DNA from 2 places in the Paracerasibacillus soli genome. Region 2 is predicted to be linked to the other one. Evidence: riboswitches for the same ligand, from Rfam matches in the RefSeq annotation. Region 2 holds a riboswitch; the other holds the start of a gene.
The links. Region 2 has a riboswitch for S-adenosylmethionine ahead of ACFFIS_RS08595 (PLP-dependent aspartate aminotransferase family protein). Riboswitches for the same ligand answer to the same signal wherever they lie in the genome.
Positions count from the first base shown of each region.

Region 1 (8,247 bases), on a different contig from region 2:
ACTGTTTTAACTACAACTAAAACAGATTGTGCTGGAGCAGGTAAGATGAATAACGTCACAGATAGTATGATAATGGTAATGAGTAAAGCTAATAAATAATAGATACATAGTTCCAATATAAATAAACGTAAAATATCTTTCCTTGTCCCACCTAGAGCACGATAGATGAGAAATTCTCTTTCTCTTTGGTAGAACTTCATAAGAAATACAAGCATGATAATTGCACATATGCATAGTAACAGGATAATAAATAAACTATATCCAAGAAGCGAAATAAAATTTGCAAATGTCGTATCATTCTTTATCGCTAGTTCGTCCATATAGAGTAGGTTGTCTGGGTGCAACACAGCTAATGAAGCTAACTGGTCTTCGACTTTTTGTATATCTTGTTTCTTCGCATCATTATTCATAAAAATATCGAGTGAAGCATAGCCTGGAAATATGTCATATTGTTGAACTGTTTGCTCATGCAAGAATAAGGTGACATTTTCATAAGTTTCTTGTCTGACTGGATGGATTAGTTTGTTCACCGCTGTCAATATGTTTAAGTCCCAACTTTTAAATGCTAGTCCGTCCTCAGTTTCCTCTATTCTCCCTATCGATAAAGGAGAAGTTGTATCTATGCTGTTTTGTTCATTTGGAAGATACAGTATCGATGATAACGAATTCTGTAATGAATCATAGATATCATCACTTACTTTTACTTGCCTTTTAAATATAGGCCAATTTTTATCATTTAAAATAATGTAGTCTATATTTCTTAATGGCGTAATAGTATCTGCAATACGTAAACGTTCATAATCTATTTCTGTATGTTCTACGTTGGTATCTTCTTCAACCTCCCCTTGAAACGGATAAAATAGTGTAGCATTAGTTTGGGTTGCATCGATAAGTAAACTAGTCTGTCGGGTTTCCGGTATTTTTTCTATATATCTAATCGCACTGTTATTCTCTAACTCCTCCACATCTTGAAAACGAATAAATTGAGGCGGGTTTTTGTCTATATAAAATTGCTGTAAAACATCAAAAGTCCCCGATTTCCTAGAGATAAAAAGATAATCTGAAGATGTAGGGTCGTTACCTGAATCGGGTAAAGTTTCCGTAGCTATCAGTTGACTCACAAAAAGTAAAATAAACAGAGACGTCATTAAACAGACAATCAAGATCAATGATTTGATGAAATGGAATACATGCAAACAAAAAAACTTCCACTTAAATGATAATTTCTGTATCCATTTATATAGAAATCCTCTTATAAAGTTACTTTTAAACGTAGTAGCATATTGTCGCTTACAAATCATGTATATGATTGAAACAGTGGCACTTATCGCTATAAACGGTAGGCCAATTAATATTTTCCAATGTATATGATAACTGGAAACCATAGAAAAATGTAAGGTAAAATAGAGAGATAACATACATAAAAAGCTTGAAAAACCAATGATGAAACCTTGAAACATCGCAGTCCTATATATATGTTGTTTTTGCCAACCTAATTGTTTTAATATCTTAAAATTACGTCGAAATCGAATGCCATAATAAAAGGAAAATAGGTAAATAAAAACTAAAAACCCTGTAATACTAACAATTATGATAAATATAATGCTGAATGTGCGTACTTGTAAGGCTTTTGTTAATCCTCTGTTAAATAATGCATCATTAAAAGTTATACTTTCGCCGTTGACATTTTTTACATTATTTGTATCGAGAAAATAATCCACTTTACTGTAATCTAAAGATAGTTTTTCTTTTTTTTCTTGAAATAATGTAATATATTGGTTCACTTTTGGGAATACAGTTTCAAAATCACCTGTAAAAATAATAGTAGGAAAAGTATTGCTACCCTTTTCAATTATATCAGGTTGTGACCACGTGCTAGAGTAGTTTTCAATCGCGCCGACAATATGAATGGCTTGACCATGTACATCCATCGTAATTGGTAGTTCTGTATGGGAATGTTTGTTTTCCTTATATAAATCTAACAAAAATCTCTCTACTACCACTTCATTATTTGCTGTCGGGTATTTTCCATCTGTTAACTTGAATTGGTGTAATATATTTTGATCCATCGCTCCAATTGTTACGTCAATATTCTGATCGAAAAAGTTCTCTATTAATCCTAATGTATATATTAACCCAGTGGAAATAAAATCCTTTGATTCTATTTCTGCAGAATCTAGCTGTTCATCCGAGTAGATGATGAAGGAGTGGTTACCATAGTTTGCATAAGCTAATTCCTTTTCTGCATCCACATACGTCTGTAACATACTACTCGTAATCGTGATGAAGCTAAAGAAAATTGTTAATGCACCAATGACAGAAAGAAAATATTTCTTATCATTCCATAAAAACTTCCAAGCATATGTAAATAATATTGTTGCTCTCATTGTTCCCCCTCGATTACTCGACCATCTTTTAGAAATAAGACACGATCTGGATTTGCTAATAAATGTTCATCGTGTGTAACGATTAATAATGTTGTGTTATATTTTTTACAAAGATTAACTAACATATGGATAATCTTGTTAGCATTTTCAGAGTCCAAATTACCTGTAGGTTCATCAGCGAAAATCACTTTTGGTTTGTGAATGATGGCACGTGCAATCGCCACCCTCTGTTGCTGTCCGCCAGACAATTCATTCGGAAATGAATGCATAAATTGTTGAATTTCTAAGTCCTTCAGTAGATCATAGACCATCGCTTCATGAATCTCTTGTCCCGTAATATGTAAAGGCATGACAATATTGTCGTACACAGTAAGTTCATAGATTAATTGAAAGGACTGAAAAATATATCCAAAATTTGCGCTGCGAATACGAGCTCTTTCTTTATCTGATAAGGAATAGTAATCGTTACCATTTATGCGGACGCTACCGCTTGAAGGCTCAATTAACCCACCCAATACGCCTAATAGTGTTGATTTTCCCGAACCACTCTTTCCCATAATGACATGGACCGTACCTGGCTCTATCTGGATGCTTGTCTTTACGAGAGCTTTCATTGTTGCCGAGTAACTTTTAGATATTTCGACTGCTGAAATCATGTATAACACCCTTTGTAATTTATAGTAGAATTAATATTATTATAGAAATGATTTTACTGCTTTATTTTGCCACTGCCCTTGGCAACTTCTCCATAAACCTGTCGACTTACTTACTTGAACGCTGTAAGTCTCTTTACTTACAGTTTTAAAATCATCTTTGTACGTTCTCCCATTTGATGGATGACTCTTACCTGAATATGAAGGCGCGTGCACTTACATCGTTTGTTGTCTTTTTCTTTGCTAGCTTGTGAGTATACGGTCTAACTACACTTGATCTAATTTCAAAATTATAACTACCACTATATGCGGAAACAGTCGTAATTGCAATAGTGTAAATTATTAAGAATAATAGAGGTATAAACACAATCCATTTTCTATTCTACATCCTTTTTATTTATAAGTTCAGCATTGACACATCAACGAATAGAATTTTGACATATTAATCAAAAAACAAATAATCGCAAAACCACCAAGATTAACTTGTTAATGCATTATTTTGATGCAAATATTGCTTTTGGATATTGTCTTATTTCAAGCAACCAAGGGAATATGTTAAGATGTTGCTAGAAGGAGAGATGTATGATGAAATTGGAATTTTATTGGTATCCTAACTGTAGTACTTGTAAAAAGGCGAAAAAGTGGTTAGAAGAACATAATCTTGATTTTGAAAGTATACATATTGTAGAAACTCCGCCATCAAAGGAAAAAATACTCGAACTGATGGGAATGGAAGATGTTCCAACTAAGAAATTTTTTAATACGAGTGGGAAAAAATATCGGGAACTTAATATGAAGGAGAAGTTACCTAAAATGTCTGTAGAAGAAATGGCAGAGGTGTTAGCATCTGACGGCATGCTCTTAAAACGACCAATTGTAACAGATGGTAAACATGTAACAGTTGGCTTTAAAGAGGATCAATTCACAGAAGTTTGGTTAGGATAAATAATCCTTTAATTGCATGTATAGTACTAGATGTAATACTAGCATTTATATGGATTTAACGGTATATTTAAAGTGGAAAGATACATATGGAGGGATGAAAATGAATTTACCAAAGGACTTATTTTATTCAGAAGAACATGAGTGGATAAAAAAGGAAAACAATCAAGTGAGAATCGGAATTACAGATTTTGCCCAAGATGAACTTGGGGATATCGTATTTGTAGAATTACCTGAAGTGGGCGAAGAGGTAGAAGCTGATGAGCCATTTGGTAGTGTAGAATCTGTTAAAACAGTTTCTGAACTTTATGCTCCTTTAAGCGGAAAAGTAGTTGCTGTTAATGAAGAGTTAGAAGATAGTCCAGAACTTGTAAATGAGTCACCATATGAAAAAGCTTGGATGATTGTTATCGAACCATCTAACGAGTCAGAATTTGATGATTTAATGTCTCCAGAACAATATGAAGAAATGATTAAAGAAGACGACTAATACATGATATAATCATATAAGGCTGACTCCTACATAGAGTCAGCCTTATTGCGCAAAATGGTTTATGGCCTGCTTTAATTTTGAAAAGTCTTCGGAGAGGTGCATATAATGGATTCAAATGAATCAGATAAAGTGATTATCGTCGAAGGTTTAACAGATAAAAAGCAAATCAGAAAAATTATTACAGAGCAATTGGAGATCATTTGTACGAATGGTACATTTGGTGTTGAACGCTTTGATGAAATGTTAGAAACGCATGATTTAGACAATAAGGACGTCTATATCCTAGTGGATGAGGATCAATCTGGTATGAAATTGCGTAAGCAACTAGCTTATGAATTGCCACATGCGGAACATATCTATATTAATAGTGAATTTAAAGAAGTAGCGACAACACCGGAACAAGTTTTAGCTACCTTATTAGCAAGTAAAGATATTTCAGTAAATCCAATTTTTTTATCATAGCAAGGTGATATTTTGAAACCAATAACCGAAGATACATTAAAACAAGAGCATTTACTACTTTACATTCATACGCCATTTTGTGGAACATGTCATGTGGCAAGATCAATCCTAACTCAGATTGAAAGAACTCACAATCAAGATATTTTTTACGAAATGAATGCTTCCTTGTATCCTAATTTTATGCAAGAGAACAAGATTGAAAGTGTACCTTGTCTTTTTATTATAGATCATGGTGAAATCAAGGAAAAAGTATATGCTTTTCAGTCTGTCGCAAATATATACACTTATCTTGTAAAATACGCAAAGCATTTATTTGCAGATGAGTTTGACAAATAGAATTAATAATCGTATAATGAAATTTATAATTTTATATAGTACGAAAGTCTCTTATCTAGAGCGGTGGAGGGAAAGGCCCTGTGAAACCGCGGCAACCTTTAGAAGTAAATTCTAAAACGGTGCTAATTCCTACAAAGCATATGCTTTGAAAGATGAGGGAACACGAAGATGAATATACACGTCTTTCTGTTCTCTAGCAGAAAGGCGTTTTTAATTGGCTGGCTTTTTATAAGGAGGTATCCCGATGATTAAAATAGAAAAGTTAAGTAAAGTTTTTACAGATAAAGAAAAGTCCATCTCGGCAGTCGATGAAATTACATTGGATATCGAGCAGGGAGAAATTTTTGGGGTAATTGGGTATAGCGGTGCAGGGAAAAGTACGTTTATTCGTTTATTAAATAGATTAGAAGAACCTACAACTGGTAAAGTCATGATTAATAATCAAGAAATTACTCGTTTAAATATGAAAGAGTTAAGAAAGTCCCGAAGAGATATCGGCATGATTTTCCAACATTTTAATTTACTTTGGTCACGAACTGTTGCGGAAAATATAGCATTCCCATTGGAAATTGCCAATGTGCCAAAAGCAGAAATAAAACAGAGAGTACAGGAACTTATCAATCTAGTGGGATTAAGTGGTCGTGAGAATGCGTACCCATCACAATTAAGTGGCGGGCAAAAGCAACGTGTTGGTATTGCGAGAGCATTAGCAAATCGTCCCAAAGTACTACTCTGTGATGAAGCAACCTCTGCACTAGATCCTGAAACAACAAATGCAATACTAGATTTACTAATGGACATTAATCAACGACTAGGTTTAACAATTATTATGATTACACACGAAATGCACGTCATTCGAAAGGTTTGTAACCGCGTAGCCGTCATGGAAGATGGTAAAGTCGTGGAACAAGGTGATGTACTTCATCTTTTCTTACAACCGAAACAACCTGTTACAAAGAAGTTTGTACAACAAGTGATGGGCATAGAAGACGAGGAAACAGACTTCGAGCGATTGTTTCAAGCGAACCCAACAGCTAAAATTGCTCGCTTACATTTTGTAGGAGAAACTACAAATCAAACATTAATTAGTAAGCTAGCAAAACTATTTGCAGTAGATATTAATATTTTACAAGGGAAAATAACGCAAACGCAATTGGGGGCTTACGGAACGCTATATGTACAATTCATTGGAGAAACAGGAGAAATGGAGAAGGCTATTGCGTTCATAAAAAATGAGACCTCGGTAGAAGTGGAGGTTTTACAACATGAACTTTAACGGATTAGAGAACGTAAAATTTGATGAACTATGGCTCGCTACATATGAAACATTTTACATGACAATTCTTGCATTAATTGGAACATTTATTTTTGGATTGATACTCGGATTATTACTTTATCTTACGATGAAAGATGGTATTTGGGAAAATAAATATATTCATTTTATTGTAGCAGCATTTGTAAATGTGTTTCGTGCAATTCCATTTATTATCTTGATCTTTTTATTAATTCCAGTAACAAATGTGCTAGTAGGAACGATCAGAGGTCCAAACGCTGCATTACCAGCATTAATCATCGGGGCTGCTCCATTTTATGGCAGGCTCGTAGAAATAGCCTTAAAAGAAGTGGATAAAGGGGTGGTAGAAGCTGCTAAAGCAATGGGAGCAAAAACTAAAACAATTATATTGAAGGTATTATTACCAGAATCCATGCCTGCGCTAGTTTCGGGAATTACCGTTACAGCAATCGCATTAATTGGTTATACAACAATGGCAGGTGTAATTGGAGCTGGTGGATTAGGGAATTATGCATATTATTTTGGTTTTCAACGCCGAGACTATGATGTTGTATTTGTTTGTACCATATCAATTGTTGTCATTGTATTTATTTTTCAGTTAATTGGAGACTATATTTCAAATAAGTTAGATAAAAGATAATAAACGACATGGAGGAAATATAAATGAAAAAATTACTTGCAATTTTATCTATTATTCTCGTATTGGCACTTGCTGCATGTGGAACAGGGAAAGATGAAGACAAAGGGAAATCAGAATCGGCAAAAAATGAAAGTGATAACCAAGAGCAGGTTGAATTAGTAATCGGAGCTTCAAGTGAACCGCATGCGGAAATATTAGAAAAGGCAAAACCTATTTTAGCAGAAAAAGGAATAAAAATAGAAATTGAGCCTTATCAAGACTACGTATTCCCGAATGATGATTTAGCTAATGGTACATTAGATGCTAACTATTTCCAACACATCCCTTTTTTAGAGGAAACAAAAGAGAAAACCGGATATGATTTAGACTATATTGATGGCATCCATGTAGAGCCTTTAGGTGTATATTCAAAGGACATAGCCAGTTTGGATGATATTGATGATAATACAGAAGTTATTATGAGTAATTCTGTCGCAGACCACGGCCGAATTTTATCTTTATTTGAAGAAAATGGATTGATCACGTTAAAAGATGGAATTGATAAGGCGAATGCTACACTTGATGATATTGTAGAAAATCCTAAAAAGCTAAAATTCTCACCTGATTATGAGCCTGCATTGTTACCGGAATTTTATAATTCGGAAGATCATGTGCTTGTGGCAATTAATACGAACTATGCAATTGGAGCTGGATTAAGTCCATTAAATGATGCATTATTTATTGAAGATAAAGATTCACCGTACGTTAACGTTATTGCAGTCCGTACTGAAGATAAAGAAAACAAAGCTTTAAAAACATTAGTAGATGTATTACATTCAAAAGAAATACAAGACTTTATATTGAAGGAATATAATGGGGCAATTGTACCTGTAGATGGAAAATAGTAGGGGATTGCTAAGATAAACATAGAAATTAGGAGAAAGTGGTTAAAAATTCAAGTTATTGATTTACTAGTATTATAAATGAATCACTACAGGAATGAATAGCATTATTTCCAGTTTGAGTAATCCCTTCGTCTCGTGTTACGCTTTATATCGTAA
Region 1 covers NZ_JBHLWL010000026.1:6,483-14,729, forward strand. The annotation lists gene ACFFIS_RS09095 (ABC transporter permease) at 1-2,387, opposite strand, end outside; gene ACFFIS_RS09100 (ABC transporter ATP-binding protein) at 2,384-3,043, opposite strand; gene ACFFIS_RS09105 (arsenate reductase family protein) at 3,626-3,985, shown strand; gene gcvH (glycine cleavage system protein GcvH) at 4,086-4,472, shown strand; gene ACFFIS_RS09115 (toprim domain-containing protein) at 4,581-4,937, shown strand; gene ACFFIS_RS09120 (thioredoxin family protein) at 4,950-5,273, shown strand; SAM riboswitch class I at 5,322-5,432, shown strand; gene ACFFIS_RS09125 (methionine ABC transporter ATP-binding protein) at 5,518-6,549, shown strand; gene ACFFIS_RS09130 (methionine ABC transporter permease) at 6,539-7,207, shown strand; gene ACFFIS_RS09135 (MetQ/NlpA family ABC transporter substrate-binding protein) at 7,231-8,091, shown strand.
Region 1: it holds a riboswitch for S-adenosylmethionine, as region 2 does, so the genes downstream of both, ACFFIS_RS09125 (methionine ABC transporter ATP-binding protein) here and ACFFIS_RS08595 (PLP-dependent aspartate aminotransferase family protein) in region 2, are expected to answer to the same signal.

Region 2 (8,247 bases):
AATAATCATTACAGGTATTATAGCTGTGCTAGGTGGGGCAATATTTAAAATTTTACACATCCCAGTTCCATGGTTGCTTGGACCAATGGTTGTCATGGTAATGATAAATAATGTTACAAAATGGAGATTCACTTGGCCAAATTATTTGCGGGATTCAGGGATGGTTATGGTTGGATACACAATCGGGTTGGCGATGACTTCAGCCGCACTACATGAGATAGCCCGGCAGTTACCATCTATGATCTTGCTGACTTTTTTATTGATGTTATGGTGTGTAGGAATTGCATACCTTGTTTCAAAGTTCTCTGATAGTGATTTCCGTTCAGCATTATTAGGAAGTGTTCCAGGTGGGCTAACGCAAGTGATTTTATTAGCGGAAGAAACAAAAGGAATTAATTTAGCAGTAGTGACCGTCACACAAGTGGTGCGCTTAATGATCATTGTAATCATGATGCCTTTATTAGTATCTATTCCGTTTGTTGTACAAGATGGGGCTAGCTCAGTTACGGTAACTACAGTTGGAGAAACAGTTGGAATGTTTCCCAACATTATATTCTATGCTGTGATTTGTGTTGCTTTTGCGATTGTTGGGAATAAAATACACTTCCCTACTGCGTATTTATTAGGCCCTGTTATTGGGACAGCTATTTTGCAGTTAGCTGGAATATCCGGACCTACGTTACCGACCTTTGTGATTAATATAGCACAGCTTTTAATTGGTACACATGTGGGATTAATGTTGCATGCAAATCAAATTGAGCATAAATTGAAGACGTTTAGTTTAGCGATTGGTAGTGGATTCATGCTAATGGTAGGTTCTATTTTACTGAGTATATTATTGACCGTTTTACACCACGTAACAGAATCTACAGCACTTTTAAGTCTTGCACCAGGTGGCATGGATCAGATGAGTATTATTGCACATGAAATTGGCGCAGATTTATCGATTGTTTCTGGCTATCAGCTATTTCGGACATTTTTCATTTTCTTTGCTGTACCTCCTTTATTAAAATGGCTATTTCATGTAATGGAAAGAAAAAAACATGGTAGAAAAATTACTGGTTATCACTCCCGGTAAATTGAAATGGAGTGTAAACCAAACAATTGCAATGTGAATATCCTCTTTCATTGCTATAAAGCATGTTGCCAGTCTTTTGAAAATAATTTACTGGTTTAAGACTGGCAGAGAGGTGTTCTTCAAATTGCTCTATTGCTGACTTTTAAGTTAAGAATTTGTAATTGTTAATTAGTTTATATATCTTTGGATCACTATGCTATTGTATAGTTAATCTAGCTGTTGTGAACTCTGTTGGGGGGATGAATAAGGCGATGAATGACGTAGGGGATTTATAAAACGGTAAACGAATCATACTTAGTAATAAACATAAGTTGTTAATGATACATATATCATCATTTGTAAAAGGAGACGAAGTATTGGGGAATATATTAATTGGAATTATTATACTCGTAATTTACTTTTTACTATGCCTTTATGTCGGTTATCATGGATGGATTTGGATCAAGAGTACTTTTAAGCGTAAAAATAAAATGATTTATATCATCATTCTTATCTTCCTATCACTTAGTATATTTATGGAGCGAATATTTACAACGAAAACACTCGCCTTTGTTAGTGGTATGTGGATGGTCATCATTGGCTATAGTATGATCCTGTTGCCAATTATAAATATCATTTACTTTGTTTTTAAAAAGAAAGGTGTTCGAATCTTAGGCGCTATTATACTTGTATTTTTTATGTTCGTATTTACTTACGGTTCATATCTTGCGTGGACTCCAGTTGTGCGTACACATGAAATCACATTGAATAAAAAAGCAAACATGGATGAACTTACCATTTTTGTAGTTTCAGACTTACACTTGGGAGAGTTGATTGGAAAACGACATCTCGAAAAGCTAGTTCGAATAGTAGATGAAAGACAGCCTGACATCGTTATGATTCCTGGGGATATTATAAATGATAATATTGGTCCATTTTTAAAAGAAAATATGGGAGAAGTTTTAGCGGAATTACGAGCACCACTCGGCGTATACGCAGTATCTGGAAATCATGATTATTATGGTGGGGACATCGAACAAATATTTGTGGAAATGGATAAGGCGGGGATTACCATGCTAGGTGATGAAATGGTGCAAATTGACGAAAGTCTTTATATCATAGGAAGAAATGATAAGACAGACAATGATAGAAAAAGTATCAAAGAATTGATGAAAGGTATTGACAGACAACAATCTATTATCATGCTTGATCATCAACCTATAGCATTATCTGAGGCAAATGAGAATGGGATTGATATACTTTTATCAGGTCATACACATAGAGGGCAAATTGCACCAGCAAATATCATTACAGGTTTGTTGTATGAGAATGATTGGGGTTATTTACAAAAAGGAAACTTGCATTCCATTGTAACTTCGGGATTTGGCTTTTGGGGTCCCCCATTTAGAATTGGAAGTCAGTCTGAAGTAGTTGAATTAAAAGTTAAATTTAACGGGATATAGAGATGGAGGTGTGAGTTGCTATACATGACAAATGGTTTTTTATCAATGTAACTTTTAAATATATCTCCATGTACAGAGGGAAAAAGGGGCGGTCATAATGAATTTGTGACTGCTTTTTTGTAATTTAGCAAAACATCAATTATATTCGTATCTACCCTGATATTTTGCTATTGTCATTCCTTGGCACTTTTTCTAATCCTCATAAAAAACTTAATAAACAAAAATACTTGCGATGTATTAATAAAAAATGATATATTATTTAAGTTGCTTAAAATTTGATTAGGGTAACGAAATACTTTTGCATTATACTTTAAGAAAGAAGGATTAGATTTACAATGCAAACTGAAAAATTATGGACAAAGGACTTCATGATTGTATCATCAATTAATTTTCTTGTTATGCTTGTGATGTATTTATTGATGGTTGTAATGGGACCTTATGCAAAGGATGCTTTTCATGCCTCACCAAGTCTTGCAGGATTGGTATCGGGCATTTTTATAATAGGAACATTATTTGGCCGTCTGATGACAGGGAGAATAATTGAACAAAAGGATAGTAAACTCATTCTTTTGTCTGGACTCATTTTCTTTATTATTACGACGGTTTTTTACTTTTTTACGGATAGTTTATCTTTATTACTTGCTAACCGTTTATTGAATGGTATAGGCATGGGAGTTGCTTCTACAGCTACAGGAACGATGGTTGCACAAGTTATTCCTAGTGAAAAAAGAGGGGAAGGAATTGGTTATTTTAGCATGAGTACTGTTTTGGCTACGGCAATAGGTCCTTTTCTAGGAATATTCCTTAGTCAGCATACGAGTTTTTCATTTATCTTCGGCTTTTGTTTAGCTTTAGGACTATTTAGTCTTGTCGTGGGATTGATGGTCAAATCGGAACCAGTCTTGGAACAGCAGCCAGAAATTATGCCAGAAGATAAAGTGAAAAAGAGATTCAACTTGTCTAACTTCATTGAATTTAAAGCATTACCTATTGCTTTGGTAACAGTCATTGCTTCGTTAGGATATGCAGCAGTCTTGTCGTTTTTAGCATTTTTTGCAGAAGAAGTACATTTACAAAATGCTGCGAGTTTCTTCTTTTTAGTTTATGCGGTGGCGGTTCTACTTTCTCGTCCGTTTACAGGAAAGCTGATGGATATGAAAGGTGCGAATATTATTGTGTATCCTGCACTAATTCTGATGGCAGTCGGACTATTTTTATTAAGCGCAGCAGAACATGGTATGACACTGCTCTTTGCTGGCGCGATTATTGGACTAGGATTTGGGAATTTCCAATCTTGTGCACAAGCCATAGCAATCAAAGTGTGTGAACCGCATCGTCTCGGTTTAGCTACATCAACATACTTTATCGCACTTGATTTTGGTATCGGAATTGGCCCCTACATGCTTGGTCATGTCATACCATTTACTGGTTATACAGGACTTTACTTGGCTATGGCTGTAGTTGCCATTATTGCACTTATTGTCTATGTCATCCTATGTGGTCAAAAGACAAAAGCAGATGAACAACAGATTGAAGGGGTCTGACCCCTAGAATAAAAGGGGTGAGCAACATGAGGGGTACAGCTCATGCAGTAATTGGTGCTAGTGTAGGTTTTGCAGTAGCAAAGGAAACCGGTGCAGTAGGGGGAGATGTCCTCTTTTTAATTGGCGCTGGGATGATTTCGGGACTTGCGCCGGATTTAGACACTGGCGGAAAATTGGCCAACCGCATTTCAGTATCGAAAAAATACTTAAATACAGCTGTTCGCATGATAGGTATTCTTTTAGGTTGCTATGCTTACTTTTTTGCCAAGGGCAGTGAGGGATATATCAGTTACATCGGTTCTATTATACTTTTATTTGTATTACCACGGTTTTCAAATAAGTTTATGCTAATGCTTACGGGTATGGTAATTACTTTTGTTGGGTATGTACTGATGGCAATATGGATGCAATTATTTGGTATATACGTAATGATTGCTTCCTTGTTGGCACATCGATCGTATACTCATTCATTGCTAGGCGTGGCTTTTTACAGTATTATTGCTTATTATTTAACAATTGACTTTCCATTAAATGGATTGTTTAAGGTGTGTGTACTTGCATATATGAGCCATTTGTTCGCGGATATGCGATTTATACCAGGTAATAAGCGTGGGATAAAACCATTTTTGCCTTATAAAGGAATTGAACTTTAAAGAAGAAGACACCATTCAAAAAGGTGTCTTTTCTATTTAACGCAGATAACTTACTGCAAGCCGAAACCTCAAGTATTCGAGAAGATTTCTGCATGAAAAGTCGGAAATCTAGTTTCATTCATGTTCACTTGAATCGCACTAATCTAGTTAAATAAAGCTAATTGGAATGTAAGTTAAATCAATTAATAGTGTGAGTTTTCTAACACAATATCAAAAGAATGACCATTTCCCCTTGACAAGTGCATAAAATCCATATATAGTAGTCATTAAATTTAAAAAATTAATTCTCTTATTAAGAGTGGCAGAGGGACTAGGCCCTGTGAAGCCCGGCAACCTAAAAGCAAAATTGCTTGTTTTTAAAGGTGCTAATTCCTACAGATCATAATGGATCTGGAAGATAAGAGGAGGAACGGTAAAGATAATACGCCCTCTTCTTAGGAAGGGGGTGTTTTTTATTCCCCTCTTTCAAAATCCGATAAAATTTTAGGGAGGAATTTTTATGTCAAATTTTCAAGTGCATGGCCAAGAAACAATTTTGCTACATGGGGGGCAGGAAGCTGATCCGACAACAGGATCGCGAGCTGTTCCAATCTACCAAACAACATCATATGTTTTTCGTGATACGGAGCACGCTCAAAATCTATTTGGTTTGAAAGAAGCCGGAAACATATATACACGTATTGGCAATCCAACCATTGATACTTTTGAACAGCGGATTGCACTTCTAGAAGATGGTGTCGCGGCCGTTGCTACATCTTCTGGCATGGCTGCAATAACATTAGCAATCTTGAATATTGCGGGTGCTGGAGATGAGATCATTGCTGATAGCAACCTATATGGCGGGACATATAACCTTTTTGTTAAGACTTTACCGAAGTATGGCATTACCACTAAATTTGTTGATGGTACAAAGCCTGAAGCATTTAAAGAAGCGATTACAGATAAAACAAAAGCAATATTTGCAGAAATTATTACGAATCCCAGCTTATATGTTTTTGATGTAGAAGCTGTTGCAAAAATTGCGCATGAACAAGGTATTCCACTAATTATAGACAATACTTTTGCTACACCGATATTAACGAAACCACTTACTTGGGGGGCTGATATTGTAGTTCATTCCGCAACGAAATGGATTGGTGGCCACGGAACTTCGATTGGAGGAGTTGTCGTTGATGGTGGACGTTTTGATTGGGGAGTTGGTCGCTTTCCAGAATTCACAGAACCAGATGAAACTTATCATAATCTCCGTTATATAGATGTGGGTCCGGCGGCATTCGCTACAAAATTACGTGTGCAGCTTCTTCGTGACATTGGAGCGTGTTTAAGTCCACAAAATGCATTTTTGTTATTGCAAGGTTTAGAAACATTACATTTACGGATAGAACGTCATCAAGAAAATACTAGAAAGGTTGCAGCCTTTTTACAGGAACACCCAGCTGTAGAATGGGTAAATTATCCTGGATTAGATACACATCCATCCTATGATCTTGCACGTAAGTATTTGGAAAGCGGCTTTGGCTCCATTATAACATTTGGAATCAAAGGTGGGAGAGAAGTAGGACAAAAGGTGATTGATCATGTTGAACTCTGGTCACATTTAGCAAACGTTGGGGATGCAAAGTCGCTTATCATCCATCCTGCATCTACTACTCATCAGCAATTAAGTGCGGAAGACCTTATAAAGAGTGGTGTATCAGAGGAATTAATTCGTCTGTCCATTGGGATAGAAACTGCAGAAGATATCATTCAAGACCTTGATCAAGCGATTTCTCAAGCAACGAAATCTACATTGCAAAGTAATGTGAGTGATGTGGAAGCCGCTCAAAAGTGGTTGTTGCATTCTCCTTTTGATAGAAGTAAAGGGATTAGGAAAAAGGTAGTTGCAGTGTTAGGTTACCAAAGCGCACCAGCTTCATTTCAAAATGATATAAATAAACTAAAGTCGTTTGGATATGAGGTTCTTTTAGGAGATAAAACGATTGCTGATTTAAATGTCGTTAGCATTGATGTCGTATTATCTCATAGTCAAGCATTGCCGAAAACGATTATTGAACAGTTGATAAACAAACAAGGAAAGTTATTGTGGATAGAAAATGAAACTAAAGTAGACCCCGTATTACAATATGCGGAAAATGCCGGTATTACTGTAATAACAGGAAAAAGAATATGTGAGGAAATCATAAAGCAACGCGGAAATCATTCCATTGAACAAGTTGCCGTTGAAATTTAACAGTCTTGTTCATTATCGGTAATGGCTTTCCATTATGATAAATTGATTAGAAAAGAGTTGATTGTTTGTCATTAGTATTTGATCAAACGAATGCAACTAAATCATGTCGGTCAGTTGCTGATATTGAAATCGGCTCGCTTCGACTTACATCAGGAAAAATACTTAAGAAAGTGAAGCTACGTTATGAACTAGTCGGTCCACCAGCTGCTCCGGTGATTCTCGTTTGTCATGCATTAACAGGGAACCATCTTACAGTTGGATCTAAGGAAGAACCAGGCTGGTGGAGTGGTCTAATAGGTGAACAAAATTATATAGATACTAATAAATTCCGGATACTAACATTCAATGTACTCGGTGGCTGTAACGGATCGACAGGACCGTCATCCATTAATCCTGCTACAAACGAAATGTACCGTATGACTTTCCCAGTTATTACTGTAAAAGATATTGTGAAGGCACAGTACAAGGCATTACAAAAACTTCGTATCAATCATCTAGCAGGAGTTGTTGGTGGTTCTCTTGGTGGAATGCAAGTTATGGAATGGGGTCTGCTTTATCCAAAGATGATGGATAAATTAATTATCCTTGCTGCAACCCCAGTTCTTTCCGATTATGGTATTGGCTTTAATTATATCGCTGAGTCGGCTATCAAGAATGATGTGGAATGGAACGGTGGGGAATATGGTGAAAATCAAATGTTGCGGGGTTTAGAAATAGCTAGAATGTTGGGGATGGTAACGTATCGTAGTTCCCATTTATTCCATGAAAGATTTCAGCGCGAAAAACAAGCTTGTACATTTTCTGTTATCTCCTACTTAGATTATCAAGGAAAAAAATTGACGCAACGATTTGATGCGAATAGTTATCTTTATTTACTGGGAGCGATGAATTACCATGATATTGGAGAAGGACGAGGAGGATGGGAAACTGGGTGTAAATCATTTGAGGCTCCAATATTAACAATTGGTTATGGAGATGATTTAATATATGAACCGGATTTTATTCAAAAGTTTTCGAAAGAAGCCCCTAACTGTTCCTATCATTTTGTTCCTACATCCTTTGGGCATGACGGTTTTTTAACAGAATATGAAAAATGGGGAAATATAATTAAGGAATTTTTGAATTAAAATAGATGGAGGTATTTTTTTGGAAATATTGCATGTTGCTTTACTTGGTTTCGGTACGGTAGGTAAGGGAGTATATCAAACGATACAAACCCATCAAAAAAGATTACAGCAACTAATAGGTAGACGTGTTGAAGTTTCTGTGATTGTCATTAGAAATCCACATAATTACACCG
Region 2 covers NZ_JBHLWL010000022.1:391,136-399,382, forward strand. The annotation lists gene ACFFIS_RS08575 (AbrB family protein) at 1-1,078, shown strand, start outside; gene ACFFIS_RS08580 (metallophosphoesterase) at 1,435-2,520, shown strand; gene ACFFIS_RS08585 (MFS transporter) at 2,856-4,064, shown strand; gene ACFFIS_RS08590 (metal-dependent hydrolase) at 4,091-4,717, shown strand; SAM riboswitch class I at 5,004-5,121, shown strand; gene ACFFIS_RS08595 (PLP-dependent aspartate aminotransferase family protein) at 5,217-6,947, shown strand; gene metX (homoserine O-acetyltransferase MetX) at 7,013-8,074, shown strand; gene ACFFIS_RS08605 (homoserine dehydrogenase) at 8,094-8,247, shown strand, end outside.